Linked DNA regions of Saccharobesus litoralis. The protein of the gene in region 2 interacts with the protein of the main gene of each other region in a pairwise test. Links are inferred from orthologs where the notes say so. Each region holds a gene or a part of one and is shown on either strand. Other genes may lie near its edges. The genes, in order: C2869_RS11465 and C2869_RS18940.

Region 1 (9,672 bases), 1.8 Mb from region 2 along the record:
TTTAGATCCGTTAATTATCCGCGCTAATGTTAGTGAGTTTGACGTTAATGAATTACAAATAGAGCAAGTTGCGACTATCGCTTTTGTAAATGGCCAGAACTCACAAGGTAATATTCGTTATATTGCCTCGGTCGCAGACTCACAAACTAATACTTATGAAATCGAAATTGCCTTACCTAATCATCAAGGAACTTGGCGCGCAGGCACCAGTGCTGAGTTAGAAATCCCATTCAAGCAGCAATCAGCCATTCATGTTTCTCCTGCGGTATTGGCATTAGATGAAAATGGATCGGTGGGGGTTAAAACCGTGTTGGATAGTACCGTTATTTTTCATCCTATTGACATTGTTAAAACCAATGAAAACGGCATGTGGTTGGCCGGACTAGGGCAGAGTGCCAATATTGTTGTACGCGGGCAAGGTTTTGTACGCCATGGTGACCAAGTGGATGTTAAATACCTAACTGAGGAACAATAATTATGCTGAGCATGATAGATACAGCATTATCACGTTCCCGAACGGTATTGATGGTTTTTATTCTGCTATTGATAACAGGCAGTGTGACCTATAGTAATATTCCGAAAGAATCGAATCCAGATATCACAATCCCTGTTGTTTATGTTTCGATCACCCATGATGGTATTTCACCAGAAGATGGTGAGCGTATGCTAGTGCGTCCAATGGAGAAGGAATTGCGCTCGATTGAAGGCTTAAAGGAGATGAAGGCCACGGCGAGTGAAGGACATGCCTCTATTAACCTAGAGTTTGTCGCCGGTTATGATGTCAATGTCGCGTTAGCAGATGTGCGTGACAAGGTAGCGGTTGCTAAAGGTTATTTACCGCAAGACACAGAAGAGCCAACTGTGCATCAAGTGACTATGGCTAGTATGCAACCAGTGTTGACCGTGATGCTATCAGGACCGATAAGTGAACGAGGCTTGCTAACGGTTGCGCGCGAGCTTAAAAATAAGCTTGAAGGAATGAATGAGGTACTAGAAGTATCCATAGGTGGTGATCGCCAAGATATTCTCGAAGTGATAGTCGATCCGCTTAAGTTGGAAAGTTATGGCCTTGAACAAGCGGATATTTTTGATTTAATCAGCAAAAACAATCGTTTAGTGGCCGCTGGTACGTTAGATGCGGGTCAAGGTCGGTTTGCTATTAAAGTCCCCTCTGTTTTTGAAAGCTTGCAAGATATTTGGCAATTACCGGTCAAAATCAATGGCGATCGGGTGGTTACCTTTAAAGACGTCGCAGAAGTGCGCCGCTCTTATATGGACCCAACTACTTTTGCGCGACTCAATGGCGAGCCATCGGTGTCGTTAGAAGTTAAAAAACGACCAGGCGAAAATATCATTCAAACAGTCGAGAAAATTAAGCAACTCGTCGAGACCGCCAAGCAGTTACCGATTTGGCCCAATGCGTTAATTGTCACTTACACAGGTGATCAATCAAAAGACGTGAAAATGATGTTGACCGATCTGCAAAATAACGTGTTATCTGCTGTGCTGTTGGTTGTGATTGTGGTTGTTTCAATTCTTGGCGCGCGTACGGCTGCCTTGGTTGGCATTTCAATTCCAGGTTCATTTCTAACCGGTATTTTAGTGTTATCTATTTTTGGTTTAACTATTAACATTGTTGTGCTTTTTGCCTTAATTATGGCGGTGGGAATGTTAGTTGATGGCGCCATAGTGGTCACTGAGTATGCCGATCGCTGTATGAGCGAAGGCATGGATAAACGCAAAGCTTATATTGAAGCTTCACGTCGTATGGCTTGGCCTATTACTGCATCAACAGCCACGACACTCGCTGCTTTTGCGCCATTGATTTTCTGGCCGGGGATTATGGGGGAGTTTATGAAATACTTGCCAATCACCCTAATTGCTACTTTGGCCGCATCTTTGGCTATGGCTTTAGTATTTGTCCCGACGTTAGGTTCTTTATTTGGTAAAGCTCGGCCGGTTAGTGCCCAAACTCGCAAGCAAATGATCCAAGCTGAGCAGGGAGAATTAACAACACTAACAGGCTTTACGGGTAAATATGTACGAATGTTACACACAGCCATTCGTCACCCAATTAAAATATTATTGGCTAGTATTGTTATCGCTGTATTGGTTTTTATGGCTTATGGTGCTTCCAAGCTAGGCGCTGAGTTTTTTCCTGATGTAGACGCTGGTGGCGTGAATATATACGTACGCTCAGAAGGTGATTTATCCATTTACGAAAAAGATAAAATTTTAAAGCAAGTGGAAGCGCGTATAGATTCGATGCAAGAAGTGGAAACACGCTATGCACTAAGCGGACAATACGGCAATGTTGGTTATATTCGTCTCAATCCAGTTGATTGGCAATATCGTCGTAAGTTGGATGCGATTGTTGAAGAAGTCTATCAACGAACCGAAGATTTATATGGCGTCGAATTAGAAATTCGCCGTGATGAAAACAGTCCTGGCGGTGCGGCTAAAGACGTTAATATAGAGCTTAGCTCTCGTTACCCTGAACGTGTTGCCGATTCAGTTAGAAAAATGAAAGCCGCGTTAATGGCTGACGATGCATTCGTTAATGTGCAAGATGATGCTAGTAAACCAGGTATCGAATGGCAACTGAAAGTAGACAGAGAAAATGCCGCTCGTTTTGCCGCAGATGCTTTGTTAGTGGGTAATACAGTGGCAATGGTCACTAACGGTTTGCGGGTTGGAGAATTTCGGCCTAATGATGTCGATAAAGAAGTGGATATTCGTGTGCGTTTTCCGGTTGAAAATCGGCATTTAGGCAAAATTGACGAGCTTAATGTACAAACACCTTATGGCTTAGTGCCAATCGAGTATTTTGTTGAGCGAGTCGCTGCGCAAAAAGTGGATAGTATTAAAAAAGTAGATAGCCGCCAAGTCATATCTGTAACGGCGGACATGGCGCCGGGTTATTTACTCAATCAAGAACTACCACGCATGCAAGCAGCTTTTGCAGAATTGGGTATTGATCCTACTGTGGAAGTGCGGGTCAAAGGACAAAACGAAGAAGAAGCGGAATCATTGGAGTTCTTAAAAAAAGCCTTTTTGGTTGCCTTGTTTATTATGGCGATTATTTTGGTGACTCAGTTTAATAGCTTTTATCAAGCGTTTTTAATTCTTAGCGCGGTGTTATTCTCTACTGTCGGTGTATTCTTGGGCTTGCTCATCGCACAAAAGCCTTTTGGTATTGTTATGTCAGGAATTGGCGTCATTGCACTGGCAGGTATTGTCGTGAATAACAACATTGTTCTCATTGATACATACAATGTATTACGCCGCCAAGGTGTTGCCGCCATGGAAGCAATAGTTAGAACCGGAGCGCAGCGCTTACGTCCGGTACTGATGACTACAGTCACTACCATACTTGGTTTGATGCCTATGGTACTGGAAATGAATATCGATTTGGTCAACCGTACGACTGAATTTGGTGCTCCTTCCACCCAGTGGTGGTCGCAGTTAGCGACGGCGGTGGCTGGCGGATTAGCGTTTGCTACTTTGTTGACGTTAGTACTTACTCCGTGTTTATTGGCGCTAGGGCATAATGTCCATATTAAGTTTACAGGTTGGCGACAGCGTCGTGCTGAGAGTAGGCAGCGTAACGCATTAGATGCAAATGAAGGCGTTACAGATACTCAAGAGAAACTAAAAACAGTGGCTTAATAGTCAGAAATAATAGACCCTAAATTAGGCTGGTGTTGCCCAGCCTAATTTACTAATAAAATAATCCAATACCAATTGAAAGCGCTTTAGCTCGTAGTGGATTTATTTGTAAATTCAAAAGCTGATCCAACGTCAATTTCCAACTTATCACCGTCTAGTAATATCGCATTTTGGCCAAAGTAAGCGCCTTTAAAATTCACTTGAGTGTCCATCGTTGATAAGGTTTGTAACGGTTCTTGCTTATCTGGAACTTGAGCGGTTAATGGGTCAATTTTGGTTATTGGGCAGCGCTCGCAAGGCTTACATAGAGCAAAACGTATTGCCTGTTTACCTTTAACGGCAATGGTGTCGATATGGTTTTCTTGCCAAGCCGTTAAACCTTTTACGACAATATTGGCACGAAAACGGGTTATGGCTACACCTTGTGAACCGTTTTTTAACAACTGCGTGTTTAGATCAAGCAACGAATCTTCACTGGCTATTAAAAATGGAAAACCATCAGAGTATGCGGTTTGGGTACTTTCTGTATCTAGGCTGGCATTGTAGTCAGATTGTTTGGGAAGGTAATTGCTGTCGACTTGGCGGTGTTCACCATCCGGCATGCGCACAAGTTGTAATGGTTGACCACGATAGAGGCCTAATGCTCTAGTTAACCATTCTGATGCTTCCAATCCTTCGTTTAAGCCTTGTACCTTGTCGCGCCATACCTTGGTTAAGACTTTGTCTGAGCTGGAAAACGTTTTATCCAATGGAATGATTAAATCTTCTAAACCGACTTTACTTAGCGTTAAGTGGCTGTCGTTTAACCATACTTCAATTAATGCCATTTCAGCCAGTGAACGCTGGGTAACAAATTCATAATTTTCGTCAGTGATCATCCAGTGTCGATCATAGGCAAGACCTCGAACACCTAGTTTGGCTGACTTGAGTTTGATTCCCCCAAGAGATTTGACTGGGTAAATATAGATTGCGCTAATTTCTGGCATTTTGATTAATCCCTTATGTTTATGTTGTTTTGCTCGTGTAAAGGCATTCACTAGAAAAATTGGAGTTGGTAATCAGTTATCAGCCTCGCAACTGAACTCTATTTGATAAGAGGTAAATTTGCGCATATTAATTACGCCTGTGTCCAATATTAAATACTGGCCTTTTATCCCTTGTAAAATACCTGAAACCTCTGGGTTTTTATCAAAGTTAAAAGAGGTGACTTTGCTTGGATATTGTTCAACCGGAAAATCTAAATCGACAACGTCAGCATTTAACTCTTCTATGGCATCACTGCCATACACACTTAGCAGTTCTGTTAATTTTTGCTGAATCTGGGGTTTTAGCTCAGTTGCCGCTTGTTTTAGGTCTATTTGCGGATTTAGGCCTTTTAACATAGCGCGCCAGTTAGTTTTATCAGCGATAAATTTAGCGAGTTCAACTTCAACTAAGCCTGAAAGCTGGCGGGTTTTTACTTGGAATATAGGTAACGCTTGCGTGGCACCTTGGTCAATCCAACGTGTTGGAATTTGCGTATGGCGTGTTATCCCGACTTTTAAACCTGAGGTATTTGAAAGGTAAACATAGTGCGGGATCATGCAATTGGCTTGGCCCCATTCGGGTTCACGACATGTGCCTTGCTCATAATGACAAGTTTCGGGCTTCATAATGCACATATCACATGACGCTAATTTTTGCATACACGGGTAACAATGACCTTGCGAGAAGCTTTTTTTGGTTTTTCGGCCACAATGACAACAAAAAATTTCACCTGTGTAACGCATTTTTATTGGTTGGCCAATTAATGGGTTAAGCTCGATAGCATCGTCGCTCAAAGGTAATTGATAAGTGATTTTATGAGTGTTGCAGTCCAGTTGGGCGGTAAGTTTTTTTATGGTGCCGAGCATAGTCAATGATTATTGAGAAGAATAACCGTCTATTTTAAGCGCTTAGCTGTACTAGACACAAATAAAAAGCACAATAAGATTAACGCGTTCTAAAATTAAGCGCGCTTAAGGTTACCTTGCGGCACCGAAGGTACACCATAGTAACGTTTACTTGATTCACTTTTAATGCGATTAAGGATCACACCATTGACTTTAGTGCCGGAATGCTTGAGTAATTGCAAGTCATGGTTAAGTTTGGCGGGTGTATTTTGCGTGACATCGGTAACTAAGTTAATGCCATCAACATATTTGCTAATGAGCAAAGCATCACTAACAGACAATATCGGCGGACATTCAAGAATAATCCTATCATATTTAGTCTGTAATACTTCGAGTAACTTCGCAAAGCGTTTGTGCGAGAAAAATAGCAAAGGGTTACGTGGCTTACGGCCACAGGTAATGACGTCGGCACCTAAGCGTTCGTCATAAAACTTACATTCTTTGAAACTATGAGTTTGTGCGAGTAAATTGGTTAACCCTGGTCGCCCGAGTGGTTGCTGTAAAGTTTCGGCAATTGAAGGCGCACGTAAATCGGCATCAATAATAACCACGCGCTCTAGTTCACCAAACGATTTTGCTAAGTGAAGACAGGTAGTGGATTTACCTTCATTAGGCATTAATGAACTTATTGCTAATATTTTGGTATGACTGAGTTCGGGGAACAAGGAAAAACGCGTACGAATGGCATGGATAGACTCTTTATATATTTCAAATTGATTCCCTGCGCCGGTTAAAATGGGTAAGTGTTTTTTCTTGCGACTAATGCGTAATTTGGGTAACTCACCTAATACTTTGTAACCATTGCTGATGATGGTTTGACGATGTCTGACATGACTGTCGGTGAAAATGCGTAATACTAAAGAGATAGCGATGGCAATGATCATGCCTAGCATACCCGCCATAACAATGATTAACTTCTTTTTCGGTTTTATCGGATGCTCAGGTAACGACGCAGGGTCAATGATGATAATGCTTTTGGTGTGATCCATATCTTGGATCAGTTCCATTTCAGTTTTCTTTTTCGCTATCGATTCAAGTAACTGCATGTCTTTTTCGATTAGCTTTTGTAATTTCGTTTGCTCTGCACCAAGGTAAATGGTTTCTTCTAATTCTCGATTGACTTTCCGTTGGCTTGCGCTGTTCTCTAAAATGAGATCTTGAATTTCTTCTAAGCGACTAATGTAACGCATTTCAAGATTTTTAACTGCCACTTTTAGTTGGCTTTCGGTCTCTTGAATGCGCTTAATGATTGATTGATGCTTGGGGTGTTTGTGCAAGTATCTTAGTTGGATCTGTGCAAGTTCAGCTTTTTGGATGGCTAATGTATCTACCAGTTTTTTTAATACAGCTGAGGCGGCTAAATTGTGATTACCGCTGATTAACGAAGGCGTTTGTTTAGCCAGTTCAATTTGTTCTAGTAGCGAGTTGAGTTTAGTTTTTTCTTTGGTGAGTTTTCTGTCTTCACCAATCAATTGTTCTAGTTCAGTTTTTAATTGTTTTGCATAGCCTGCTAAATCGATAATGCCATGTTGCTCGCGCATTTCGGCCATTTGATTTTCATAAGTTTCAATTTCACGAGTAATTTCATCAATCTTTTTGTTAAGCCATGCGCTATTTTCTTGGCTTGTTGGTTTGAGCATGCGCTGTTGAAAGCCGGTTAAGTTATCGACAACTAAATCGACCACTTTTTTAGTTAAGGCAGGGGAGGCATGTTCAAATTTTACTTCAAGAATATTACTTTTTTTCGTGGTGTTGACCGATATACCATTTTGTAATGCAGTGGGTGTCCAATTGGGGTCGGTTAAATTAAACTGCGTTACGTCAATTAGGTAAAAAAGTTCGTTAGCAAATTGTTGTGACTTAATGACTTTAATGATGGTGTCCATTTGGTCATTTGAACCACCTGTTAGCTCAGGGATCATACCCGCTAGTGGGTTTTGGCTTTTTTGGCCTTGAACCATTACCGAAGCTTTAGCTTGATAAATATTTGGTAAGCGTTTAACAACCAGTAGTGCCGCGACCACTGCAATACTGGTTATGATAAGGATAAACCACTTTTTAGACCATAGAAAAGCGAGAAGTTCGCCTAGGTCTATCTCGTCTTCTGCCTGAGTCGTGGGCTGCGCATTTAACGACATTATTAGAAGAAGCTTTTATCTATTTTAATGATATCGCCAGGTAATATAACCGTGTGGGGTTGTGCTTTAAATGTTAACTTCCGTGAGCCACGTTGAATGGTCCATTGCTCACGCGATGCACGATCTTTTAGCCCGCCTGACAAGGCAAGAACTTGTTCAAGGGTGATATCGGGTTGATAGTCATAGCTGCCAGGGTTACGTACTTCCCCATAAATAAAGAATGGGCGATATTTTTTAACTTGTATGGCAACAATAGGGTTCACTAAATAGCCATCACGGAGCATTAACTCTAACTTTTGCTTAGCTTCGGTTTGAGTCAAGCCAGTAAAATCGACACTGCCTAATAGAGGAAAGTCAATTTTACCTTCTTGGCTTATTTGACCATCGTAAGCTAAGTCAGGCTCTAAGTATACCGACACTTTTATATTATCACCTGGGCCAAATTTATAGCCTTGTTTTATTTCTTCCGCGGTGACTAAAGCTTGAGTAGAGAAACTCAATAAACTGAGGATGAGGCAAAGCAAGCTAAGCGTACGAGTTATCACCATGAGAAGTGTCCTCTAATGCTAGCTAAGGTTTGATCTATTTTTGCGTCTATGTTGGCAAAATCGTATTTAGATTGATTAGTCTTGATAGATGAACTAACACTGAAATAGTCCAATAATTGCCAATGCCACCCCAGTGATAAATTGATTTGACTGCTAGTTTGGCTGTCGTTTTCTAGCTCAACTTTATTATGACTTAAACCAATATTTAATTGATGCTCGTTTGAAGCGATGTAAGTTAGCCCCGCTGAATTTTGAATACGTAATTGGCTTAACGAATTGGTTTCGTAAGAGACCTCAGACAATTGATAACTCGATAAAGTTAAACCTATGTTTTCAGCGATTTGCCAATTATCTTGTAATTGCCAATAAATACCATCTTGACGGTTATCTTGTTCACGCTGGTATTTACCAATGATAAAACTCAAGTTATGAGAGCCGCCCGCTTTGGTGTAAAAACCTAAGCCCAGTTGACCATGTTGGCTATCTTGTTGCTGGCGGCTTTCGTCATCAAAACCTAAATTACTGAGAAAATAAGTATCTTCAGAAATTTTAAAACCATAGGTCAGTGCAAGTTTTGCAGAGCGTATTTTTTGTGCTTGATTGTTTTCGATAGAATCACGGCTTCGTTCTGTTAACGCTAATTGACTATTTAAAAATGCTTGTTGCGGTGCTTTACCTAATTTTAAGCCGACAGATGCGCTTTGGTTATCTGTTTTATAGATTGCCGCATTTTGGTTGAATTCGTTAGCTTGTTGCCCTGGTAATGAGTAAGTTTCAGCTTTATAAACGTTAAATTCTAAATTAGATGATTCGCTAAGAAACAAACGGGCTGCGGGGGATACTGAGTAAGCTGTATTATTTAATTGTTTGTTATCTTGATAAGTTACACGGTTAATATTGACTGGTAGTTGAATACCATAGCCTTCAAAAAGTTTTACCAAATTGTAGTCAGCCGCTAGCCTCAGACTTGAATCTGCAGTTTTAACTTGGCTGTTGAATAAATTGCTATTGTGCTCGAATGTTAATGAGCTGTTAAGCTCATTTTTTTCCTTGTTCCAGTTGTCAGCGCTAACCGGGATACTAAACATTAGAAGCCATACGCAACATACTCTGATTATCGACATATGTTTGGTATTTTCTATTTTTTATTTTGGCTTAAATATTGAACAAGGGATTTTAAGGAAAAACTGAGGGTAAGTCACCAAAAAAAATAGAATTTGACCTTTTTTGGTATAATGTAATGCGATAAATTTAGAACAAAATGTTTCTAATAGTTATATAACAATGTAGGTCAAAGTTATAAATGACCGATACACATAAGAAAAGTTAGGTAAATGATTAAAAAAGGTAGTTGAAGATTAAACTTTATAAATGCGTGGATGATAT
Region 2 (9,645 bases):
AAAGGCAGGGGCTCAGCCATTAATTTGTGTAATTTAGCGTTAATATTCACATTGTTTGATAAACTTTCTTGATAATCATCAAACCGATAAGCAAAGAGAAAATTGTACTGAAATCCGTGACAAGCTCATCGGGTCTAATGCTAAACTAAATTAAAATAGGCCTAACTTGTATTTTTATGCGCCCCATTCAGTCTGAGCAACCTATATCTTCTGCAGCAACACGGCAGGTTAGCCGTAAACAAAATGATGTGGTGGAGCCTGCCGCAACTAACAATGATCATGTTAAAACGCCTACTAATGTGGCGGGTGATAAACTGACGCAAATAGCCAAGCGTTTTGGTTTATTAAGTACGGGTAAAAAAGATATAACGGTAGAGCAACGAGCTGAGCGCAGAAAGCGGATTAATGCGGCACGTAAACAGCAGAATTTAGAGACTATTCTCGAATTCGCTCAATCTTATATGGACAATGCTAATGTGGCAGAGGATGTTGACCCCGACTGGTTATACGCTTTTTTTTGTATGGCAGAAGAGATTTTTTCCAGTCATATGCAAGCCTTGTGGGGCAAAATTTTGGCTGCACAAGTCTCTCGCCCTAATGCTTTTTCAATGAAGACCCTGCACACCTTAAAACAAATGACAATGCGGGATGCTATTGCGCTGCAGCATGCGGTTGAACTGACAGTGAGAGATAAATCAGAATATGGCGGGCGGATTATTTCTGGGTATGGTCGCCCAGGGGCATTTTTCGGTTTACTTGGTGGGCCTAATCGCAATGGTATTAATTTGAGTCAACACGGTTTAAGTTATCCGAATTTATTGACCTTGATTGATCTTAATTTGATTTATTCGACAGAAATAGAAACAGGGCAGTTTAACGCCGGTCAAGAAATAGAGTTAGAAACCTACGGAAAACGCATGTTATTGCGTTGTAATGTCAATGGTGCTGTGTTGCAATATTACAAATATACGCAAATTGGCAATGAATTAGCCAAGTTAATTAAGGTGGAGCCGCGCGACAGTTATTTTGCCGCGCTCAAGCAATCTTTAGCTCCGGTATTTAATTTGACCATCTGAATTGAGTTCAGCAAATGAAAGATTGGATAAGTTTGCACTTTGATACCAATTTAGTTTGTTATGTAGCGCCACGACTTCACCCACAATAATTAAAGCAGGTGACTTTACCTTTTCATGTTCAATCGTATCACTGAGTGTTGATAAAGTTGTTGTTACGACTCTTTGCTCAGGCGTTGAGCCTTTTTCAACTAGGGCAACTGGCATATCAGGGCGAATGCCATGCGAGATCAGTCTTTGGCTAATTTCACCTGATTGCGACAAGCCCATATAAATGACAATGGTTTGATTAGGTTGCGCTATGGTTTGCCAGTTGGGGTGCTCGCCACTGTTGCGACAATGCCCTGTGACAAAAGTAACAGACTGGGCATAATCTCTGTGGGTAAGGGGAATGCCGGCATAGGCTGAACAACCTGAAGCCGCTGTAACAGCAGGCACCACTTGGAAGTGAATTTGTTTTGCGACTAATGGCTCTATTTCTTCACCACCGCGACCAAAGATAAACGGATCGCCACCTTTTAAACGACAGACTTTGTAGCCTTTTTCTGCATACTCAACCAGTAAATCATTAATGTTTTCTTGTGGTATTGAGTGATAACCTTTTTGTTTACCAACACAAATAAACTCGGCATCTTTACGTGCGAGATCCAAAATGTCCTTTGATACTAGTCTGTCGTAAAAAATAACATCTGCTTGTTGCATTTTTTGCATGGCTTTCAGGGTGAGTAACTCAGGATCGCCTGGGCCTGCACCGACTAACCAAACCTCACCATTAGATGTTTGTTGGCTTTCTTCGTTCATGAGTTGCTGTAATGCCGCTTGGCGTTTGTCATTTGGGTATTTATCAATATTGGAAGCAAATGATGAATTGAAAAAGCGTTCCCAAAAATGACGACGGGCTTTAAAGCTAGTAAATTTAGCTTTAACTTGCTCGCGTATTTGACCTGAAAACTCGGCTAACACCTTGGTTGATTGTGGTACGAGTGTTTCTATTTTTGCCCGTAAGCGTCTAGCCAGTACAGGCGCGTTACCGCCAGATGAAATGGCGATTAATATCGGTGACCTATCTATGATCGAAGGCGTGGTATAGCGACAAAATTCGGGTTGGTCGACGGTATTAATTAAAATGCGATTCGCTTCACAATAGGTAAAAATTTCACTATTCACTTGGCTGTTATCGGTAGCGGCTACCACTAAACGCTTATTTTGGATCAGCTCAGGTGAATAATGTGCCTGATTCCAGCTTAATGCATCTTCTTCAAGTAACTCGGCTAATTCTGGACATAATTCTGGGGCAATTATTTCGACCGTAGCTTGTGCTTTGAGTAGTGCGCTGACTTTGCGAAAAGCGACATCACCGCCGCCGACAACGGCGCAGGGAAAGTTGTTTAGATTCAGGAAGATAGGAAACTGTTGCATAAATAGCTCTAAGTTAATTGCTTTTGCCATGTTTCAAACTGACTTATGCTCAAAAGTGAGGTAGCTAATATTGGCTTGTTCACTTTTTGATAAAGCATGTGCATAAATTCAAATTAAACAATTAATCGCCGAAGTTTCGGTCGTTGCATTCTATTATACAAAATAAAAAGCCCGCTAGAGCGGGCTTTTTTAAAAAATCATGCGGTTAAAGCGGTAGGATTAAATACCAGACCCATCTTCATGCAGACCGCACTCGCGCTTAAGGCCGAAGAAGCGAGTTTCTTCTTCGCTCATGCCAAGCTCAAGTGGGCGAGACGTGTGCCAGTCACCAACCGACACATAACCTTTGTCCCATAACGGGTGGTAAGGTAATTCGTGCTCTTTCAGGTAGAAGTGTACGTCGCGGTTAGTCCAATCAACTATAGGATTGAATTTAAAGCGGCCACCAGAAATCTGTAATACAGGCAATTCGGCACGGCTACTTGATTGGTCACGACGCAAACCAGTAAACCACACATTGGCTTCAAGTTCTTTTAAAGCGCGTTGCATAGGTTCTACTTTATTCATCTTGTTGTATTGCGCGATGCCGTCTACCCCTTGCTCCCAAAGCTTGCCAAAGCGATTTTCTTGCCAAGCAGCACTCATGGGTGCACTGTACACTTTAAGATTTAGGTTTAAACGTTCGGTTAGCTCGTCAATAAAATCATAGGTTTCAGTGAAAAGATAACCTGTGTCGGTCAAAACAACTGGAATATCGGCTTGCTCTAACGTCATCATGCGCAACATCACCGCCGCCTGAATACCAAAACTCGACGAGACGATTTTATTGCCAGGTAAATTGCCTAGCGCCCATTGCACACGTTCAGTGGCCGTAAGGTTGCTAAGCTCTTGATTAACCTGAGCTAAAGTTGCTTGCTGCGTTTCTTTGTTCGCAGCTAATAATGACGTAAAGTCGATATTAGGCATGAAATTCTCTACCATCGTATACTGCGTTAACAAAACCTTTGCGAACGACGAAATCACCAAAGCCTTCACCTGATTCACGCTCTTTACTGTATTGCTCGAACAATGAATCAATTGTGCTTAAAATTTCTTCTTCACCAACGTTTTCTTTATACATTTGATTTAAGCGGGTACCGCGACCATCTGCACCTAGGTACATATTGTATTTGCCAGGACCTTTACCTACGAAAGCAATTTCGGCTAGGAAAGGACGGCCACAACCGTTAGGACAACCCGTCATACGAATAACCATAGGTTGATCAGCAATACCGTGTTTTTCAGCAATTACGTCAAACTTCTCGATTAAACGAGGTAAGTAACGCTCTGATTCAGCCATAGCTAAGGCACAAGTCGGTAAGGCAACACAAGCAATACTATCAAGCATTAAAGGTGATAATACTTCGCCTAATAGACCGTATTTACGGCACATTCCTTCAATTTCAGCTTTATCTTCTTCCGCAACATTTGCAATGATAATGTTTTGGTTAGCTGTCATGCGGTATTCGCCTTTGTGAACCTTAGCGATTTCACGTAAACCAGTTTTAATTGGCTGACCAGGCTTGTCGATAATACGACCCGCTTCTAGGAATAACGTTAGGTGCCAGTTGTTGTCGATACCTTTGATCCAACCGAAACGATCACCTTGTTGAGTGAACTCGAAAGGACGTTCGTCTTCGAACTTGATACCTGTACGCTTTTCCGTTTCTTCACGGAACTTGTCAACACCTAAGGTATCAACAGTGTACTTAGTACGCGCATTCTTACGGTTTATACGGTTACCAAAGTCACGTTGTACCAGCATTACCGCTTCAGCGAAGGCTAGTGTGTCTTCTTTCTTAATGAAGCCTAAGATACGTGCTAATTGTGGGTAAGTTTCAACGTCACCATGCGTTGAACCCATACCGCCACCAACAGCCACGTTAAAGCCTTCTAAATTGCCATCTGCATCGGCAATCGCAATGAAAGACAAATCGTTAGCACTGATATCCACGTCGTTGTGTGGAGGAACAGCAACCGCGATCTTGAACTTACGAGGTAAGTACCATTTGCCGTAAACAGGCTCTTGATCCGCTTCAGAATCAGCCACTTTTTCTTCGTCTAACCAAATTTCATAGTAAGCACGCGTCTTTGGCAATAAATGCTCAGAGATCTTAGCTGACCATTCGTAAGTTTCTTGGTGTAAACGTGAATCAACCGGGTTGGTGTTACACATAACGTTACGGTTAACGTCACCACAAGCAGCAATTGAATCTAAGCCCACTTTACAAATGCCTTGGATCAACGGCTTAATATTTGGCTTTAAAATACCGTGGTATTGGAACGTTTGACGTGTCGTTAAACGCAATGAACCGTAATCGGTTAAGTCATCAGCAATTTTATCAATCGCTAACCACTGTTCCATAGTCGATACACCACCAGGAACACGGGCACGAAGCATAAAGCTATGCTTTGGCTCTAATTTTTGCTTACGACGCTCTTCACGGATATCACGGTCGTCTTGCATATAAAAACCGTGGAACTTAGTTAGCTGAGTATCATCATCAGCCACTGCGCCAGTCGTTTGGTCTGCTAAGCTTTCTTCAATCGTACCGCGAAGATAATTACTATTGTCTTTTAAGTATTCGTTAACGGCTAAGCCATCAGGTAAAGTAGTTTTGCTCATTAGTAAACATCTCTTTGGTAACGTTTATTCTTACGTAACTCGGTTACATAGGCTTCAGCATCTTCACGGCTCTTGCCGCCTTGCTGCTCAACGATAGTGACAAGGGCTTCGTGTACGTCTTTAGCCATACGCGTCGCGTCACCACATACGTAGAAGTAAGCGCCTTTTTCTAACCATGCCCATAACTCTTCAGCTTTTTCTAACATGCGATCTTGCACATAGATTTTTTCAGCTTGGTCACGAGAGAACGCAAGGTCGATGTTATTTAGCACACCACGTTTCAAGTAGTCTTGCCATTCAACTTGGTATAGGAAATCTTCAGTAAAGTTAGGGTTACCGAAGAATAACCAAGTTTGCGTATTCAGTTCTTCTGCGTCGATTTCCTGCATAAAGGCGCGGAAAGGCGCAACACCTGTACCTGGGCCAACCATGATTACTGGCGCCATTTCGTCTTCAGGTAAACGGAAGTGAGATTCTTCAACGAATACGTCAACTTCGCCGCCTTCTTCTAAGCGTTCTGCTAAGAAACCAGAAGCGCCACCGAAGTGCTCTTCACCGAATGCGTCGTAACGGACAACGCCAACCGTTAAGTGAACTTCTTCTTCCACTTCTGCTTGGCTTGAAGCGATAGAATATAAACGTGGGGTTAAACGACGTAAGCAGCTAACGATTTGTTCAGCTGTTAGTTCGCTTGGGTGTTCACGTACAATATCGATTAGCTGACGGCCATCAATATAGGCACGCAATGCTTCGCGATCGTCGGCTAATTTAGCTAGCTCTTCGTTACCGGTTAATTCAGCGTATTTGCTAACAAAACCAGGGTGACTAAGGGTTAGCTCGTAACTCTTAATTAGGGCGTCAGTTAGGCTAACTTCAACGTCGTCAACTTTAACTGTTTCATCGCCTTTAAGGCCAACTTTTGTTATAAAGTCCGCAACGACAGCTTCGTCATTTTTGAACCAAACACCTAGTGAATCACCTGGCTTGTAAGTTAAACCTGACTCTTCAAGTGAGATCTCAAAGTGGCGAATATCTTTTGATGAATCGCGACCTGTGATCTTCTGGTTAGTTTCTAACGTGGCGGTAAAAGGATTCTTTTTGTTGTATTGACTTGTGCCAACAACTGGAGCACTGCCAGCTGCCACAGGAGCTGCTGCAACACCGGCAGATAAATCCTGCGCCATAGCGGCAACGGCGGCTTCAATCCAAGCTGCGGCTGGCGCTTCGTATTCAACGTCGCAATCAACACGTGGAGAAACTGATTTACCACCTAATTTGCCAAGTAAAGTGTCAAAGTCTTTACCGGTTTGGCAGAAAAATTCATACGATGAATCACCTAGTGCTAGAACAGAATATTTAACACCGTCTAATTTTGGTGCTTTTTTACTGTTTAAGAACTCGTGTAATTCGATAGCATCATCAGGTGGATCGCCTTCACCTTGAGTACATGACAATACTAATAAGTGAGTTTCTTTTTTGATGTCTTTCGGTTTGAAATCAGCCATTGAAACTAAACGAGCGTCGATGCCCTTAGCTTTAGCTGCTTCGAAAGCTTGATTCGCCACAGACTTGGTATTGCCTGTTTGCGAGCCAAATAAAATGGTTAATTTACCAGCAGGTGCTGCAGCTGCTGCTGGAGTAGTGCCTGCCGCAGCAGGGTTCGCTTGTGATAAACCATACAAATAGCCGCTTACCCATGAAAGCTGGTTTGGGCTTAATTCGCTAACAACTTGCTGAAGTTGTGTAGCTTGTTGCGGGTTTAATGGGCTGACAAGCTCATTGTTTTGCTTAAGCGTCATATGACTTAGGTCCTAGGTTATTCCTAGGCTATAGAATAGTGGTGAAACGCGGGATAGAAAAAGATCAATTACGACTTTTTTATACCTTCAAGGTATAAAAATACAAAAGACTAGATTAAAAAGTTTTAAGGCGTCAGAGCGGTAGTGAACTTTATACAAATTCCCACATTAAATCAATGGTTAACAGGGATTAGCTCTAACTCTTGCGCGACTTTATCCATTTCAGCAAATAAAGTGTCCACTTGTTCGTTTAAATTGACTAAAACCCCTTTTTTAAGTTGGCTCTCTAAACTAAATGATAAGCTTTTTAGTTTAGGTACGCCTGTGTAACAGGTTGAACCGTGAAATTTATGGATCAGTCTGAGTAATTCAACGGTATCGTGTTTGTAGCGGGCGGCGTCAATATCTTGTTTCATTTCAGCAAAGGTATCGACCAGCATATTCAGCATTTCCATCGCCACTTGATGCTTATTAGCCGCCATTTTTAACGATAATGACCAGTCAATGCCAGCGCTTTGGTTAGACGATATACTTTTATGGCTGATGTTATCACTTTCGGTTTTACGCACCCACTTGTTAACTAAATTATTGAATTTTTCGATGTCGATTGGTTTACCTAAATAATCGTCCATGCCTTGTTTAAGCAGCATGTCACGTTCTTCTTTAAACGCGTGGGCGGTAAAGGCAATAATTGGCGTTTCCTGATTGAGTCCTTGTAAGCGTAAATGTTTGGTGGTGTCAACGCCGTCCATTTCTGGCATTTGTACATCCATTAATATTAAATCAAACACTTCCTGCTGGCAGATGTCGCAGGCTTCTATGCCAGAAGTACAAGTGACTAAGTCGACTTTTTCTTCACGTAATATGGCAGATAACAACTTCAAATTTGTTTCGTTGTCATCAACTGCGAGCATGCGAATGTGACTCTCTACTTTTGTTTCGCCGTCTATCGCGGGCGAGGTGAGTCGCTTAGTGTCTTGAATTTTTTGCCACGCGCTGTTGAGTTTAATTAAGGTCAGTGGTTTTTCAATACATTGCCAATCGGCTAAATCGCCTCGGTTCTCTGGTGCGACTCGGCTAAGTAAAGGTAACACCAGCATAACTGGGGTATCAGGAGCCAGTTTGCTGGCAAAGCTAGCTTGCAAGGGGAGTAATTCTAACGATTCTTCATCATGATCGCTGGCAATTAAGATGAGGTCATATTGTTGTTCACTGCGTACTTGCTCTTCCCAACTGGAAATATCATTACATATTGTTGGGGTGGCGCCGACTTGTTGGCAAATTTTTTCGTAACTGGTGTGGCTACGAGATTCACTGTCTAATATTAACACTCTGTCTAGCCCTGGCATATCGACAAAGGTTTGCGGTTTTTGGGTGACAGTAATGGGGATGGTTAGAGTAAAAGTGCTGCCTTTACCTTCGGCACTAACTAAGCTTAGTTTGCCACTCATTTGTTTGACCAAACCTTGGCAAATGGCTAACCCGAGCCCTGTGCCGCCAAAGCGCCGCGTGGTTGAGCTTTCTGCTTGACTAAATGCGGTAAATAACTTGGCTTGTTTGTCGTGGCTAATGCCTATGCCTGAATCTTCTACTTCTATTGTAATCTCGCATTGCGTGCTGGATGTACATAGCATTCCGATACGGATCGCCACATGACCTTTGGGTGTGAATTTAATGGCATTAGAAACTAAGTTGGTAATCAATTGCTTAATACGATGTTGATCGCCAATCACAGCGGTTGGTAAGCGGTCGCTTTCGTAAATAAAGCTTAAGTTTTTACCGAATGCGATGGGTGAAACCAATTTAATGACGTCTTCAACTGTTTGCTGGAGATCGTAAGCCACACTATCGAGTTCAAGTTTACCGGCTTCTATTTTCGAGAAATCGAGAATATCGTTAACAATGGCTACCAGATTGTCGGCAGAAGCATTAATGGTGTTGACGTATTCATTATAAGGTTGTTGTAATTCAATTTTACTCAGTTCTTTGGTAAAACCCATGATCGCGGTTAACGGTGTGCGAATTTCGTGGCTCATGGTCGCCAAAAATTGTGATTTTATTTTACTCGCTTCTAATGCATCTTTACGGGCGATATCTAGCTGAGCGTTTTTCTCTTCAACGAGGTGGAGGTTCTGTTGCAGATCATAGGTGGCGGTTTCAATTTCTTCTTCCAGTCGCTCATTGTTCTCCTGCAGTTCTGACGCCATCATATTGATACCGATTTTTAGCTCGTTAAGCTCGTATTGCACGGGTATATCAACCCGAGCATTTAGGTTACCCGCACCAATTTTTTTGATGGTGTCGACAATACTCACCACAGGATCAACAATGCGTTTGATCAAAACCCGCATTAACACACTAGTAAACAGAGTGCCGAGTAAAATTAATATGCCGGCCAACAAATTACTGCGATGAGCGTAAAACATTTGGCTAGAAATATTTATTTCGACATATACATAGCCTAAAGGTGCTGCAAGAGGGCTGGTGACCGTATCATCTTGCCATGCGTCGTCTAAAACTTTGCTGGAATCAAACGACATGATAGAACGGCTTATTATTAGCTTTTCACCACGCCGGTCGGTTTGGTACATACGGTTTTTCAGTTTAATTGGGTTAAATACCGGACTAATATCTTCATATTTACTGGCGACGTATAAATGTCCGGACGGTCGATAAATGGCAATTTTTT

The links.
Region 1: the proteins of C2869_RS18940 (region 2) and C2869_RS11465 interact in binary tests that used the Escherichia coli proteins (3 or more experiments, as listed by UniProt). The link is inferred for Saccharobesus litoralis from one-to-one orthologs.

The regions. Positions count from the first base shown.
Region 1 is NZ_CP026604.1:3,222,661-3,232,332, forward strand. Bases 2,706-5,669 are described here. They hold C2869_RS11465 (MOSC domain-containing protein), read right to left. Parts: upstream 4,656-5,669; coding sequence 3,756-4,655; downstream 2,706-3,755. Other genes in these bases: C2869_RS11460 (efflux RND transporter permease subunit), read left to right, coding at 2,706-3,669; C2869_RS11470 (DUF2797 domain-containing protein), read right to left, coding at 4,728-5,561; C2869_RS11475 (GumC family protein), read right to left, coding at 5,657-5,669. Also shown: C2869_RS11455 (efflux RND transporter periplasmic adaptor subunit), read left to right, coding at 1-475; more of C2869_RS11460, read left to right, coding at 478-2,705; more of C2869_RS11475, read right to left, coding at 5,670-7,738; C2869_RS11480 (polysaccharide biosynthesis/export family protein), read right to left, coding at 7,741-8,286; C2869_RS11485 (hypothetical protein), read right to left, coding at 8,280-9,374.
Region 2 is NZ_CP026604.1:5,023,210-5,032,854, reverse strand. What follows is about bases 4,557-7,493. They hold C2869_RS18940 (assimilatory sulfite reductase (NADPH) flavoprotein subunit), read right to left. Parts: upstream 6,957-7,493; coding sequence 5,157-6,956; downstream 4,557-5,156. Other genes in these bases: C2869_RS18935 (ATP-binding protein), read right to left, coding at 7,130-7,493; cysI (assimilatory sulfite reductase (NADPH) hemoprotein subunit), read right to left, coding at 4,557-5,157. Outside these bases: C2869_RS18960 (TIGR03899 family protein), read left to right, coding at 177-1,076; siroheme synthase CysG, read right to left, coding at 1,047-2,492; C2869_RS18950 (phosphoadenylyl-sulfate reductase), read right to left, coding at 2,712-3,458; more of cysI, read right to left, coding at 3,451-4,556; more of C2869_RS18935, read right to left, coding at 7,494-9,645. UniProt on the Escherichia coli protein: Component of the sulfite reductase complex that catalyzes the 6-electron reduction of sulfite to sulfide. This is one of several activities required for the biosynthesis of L-cysteine from sulfate.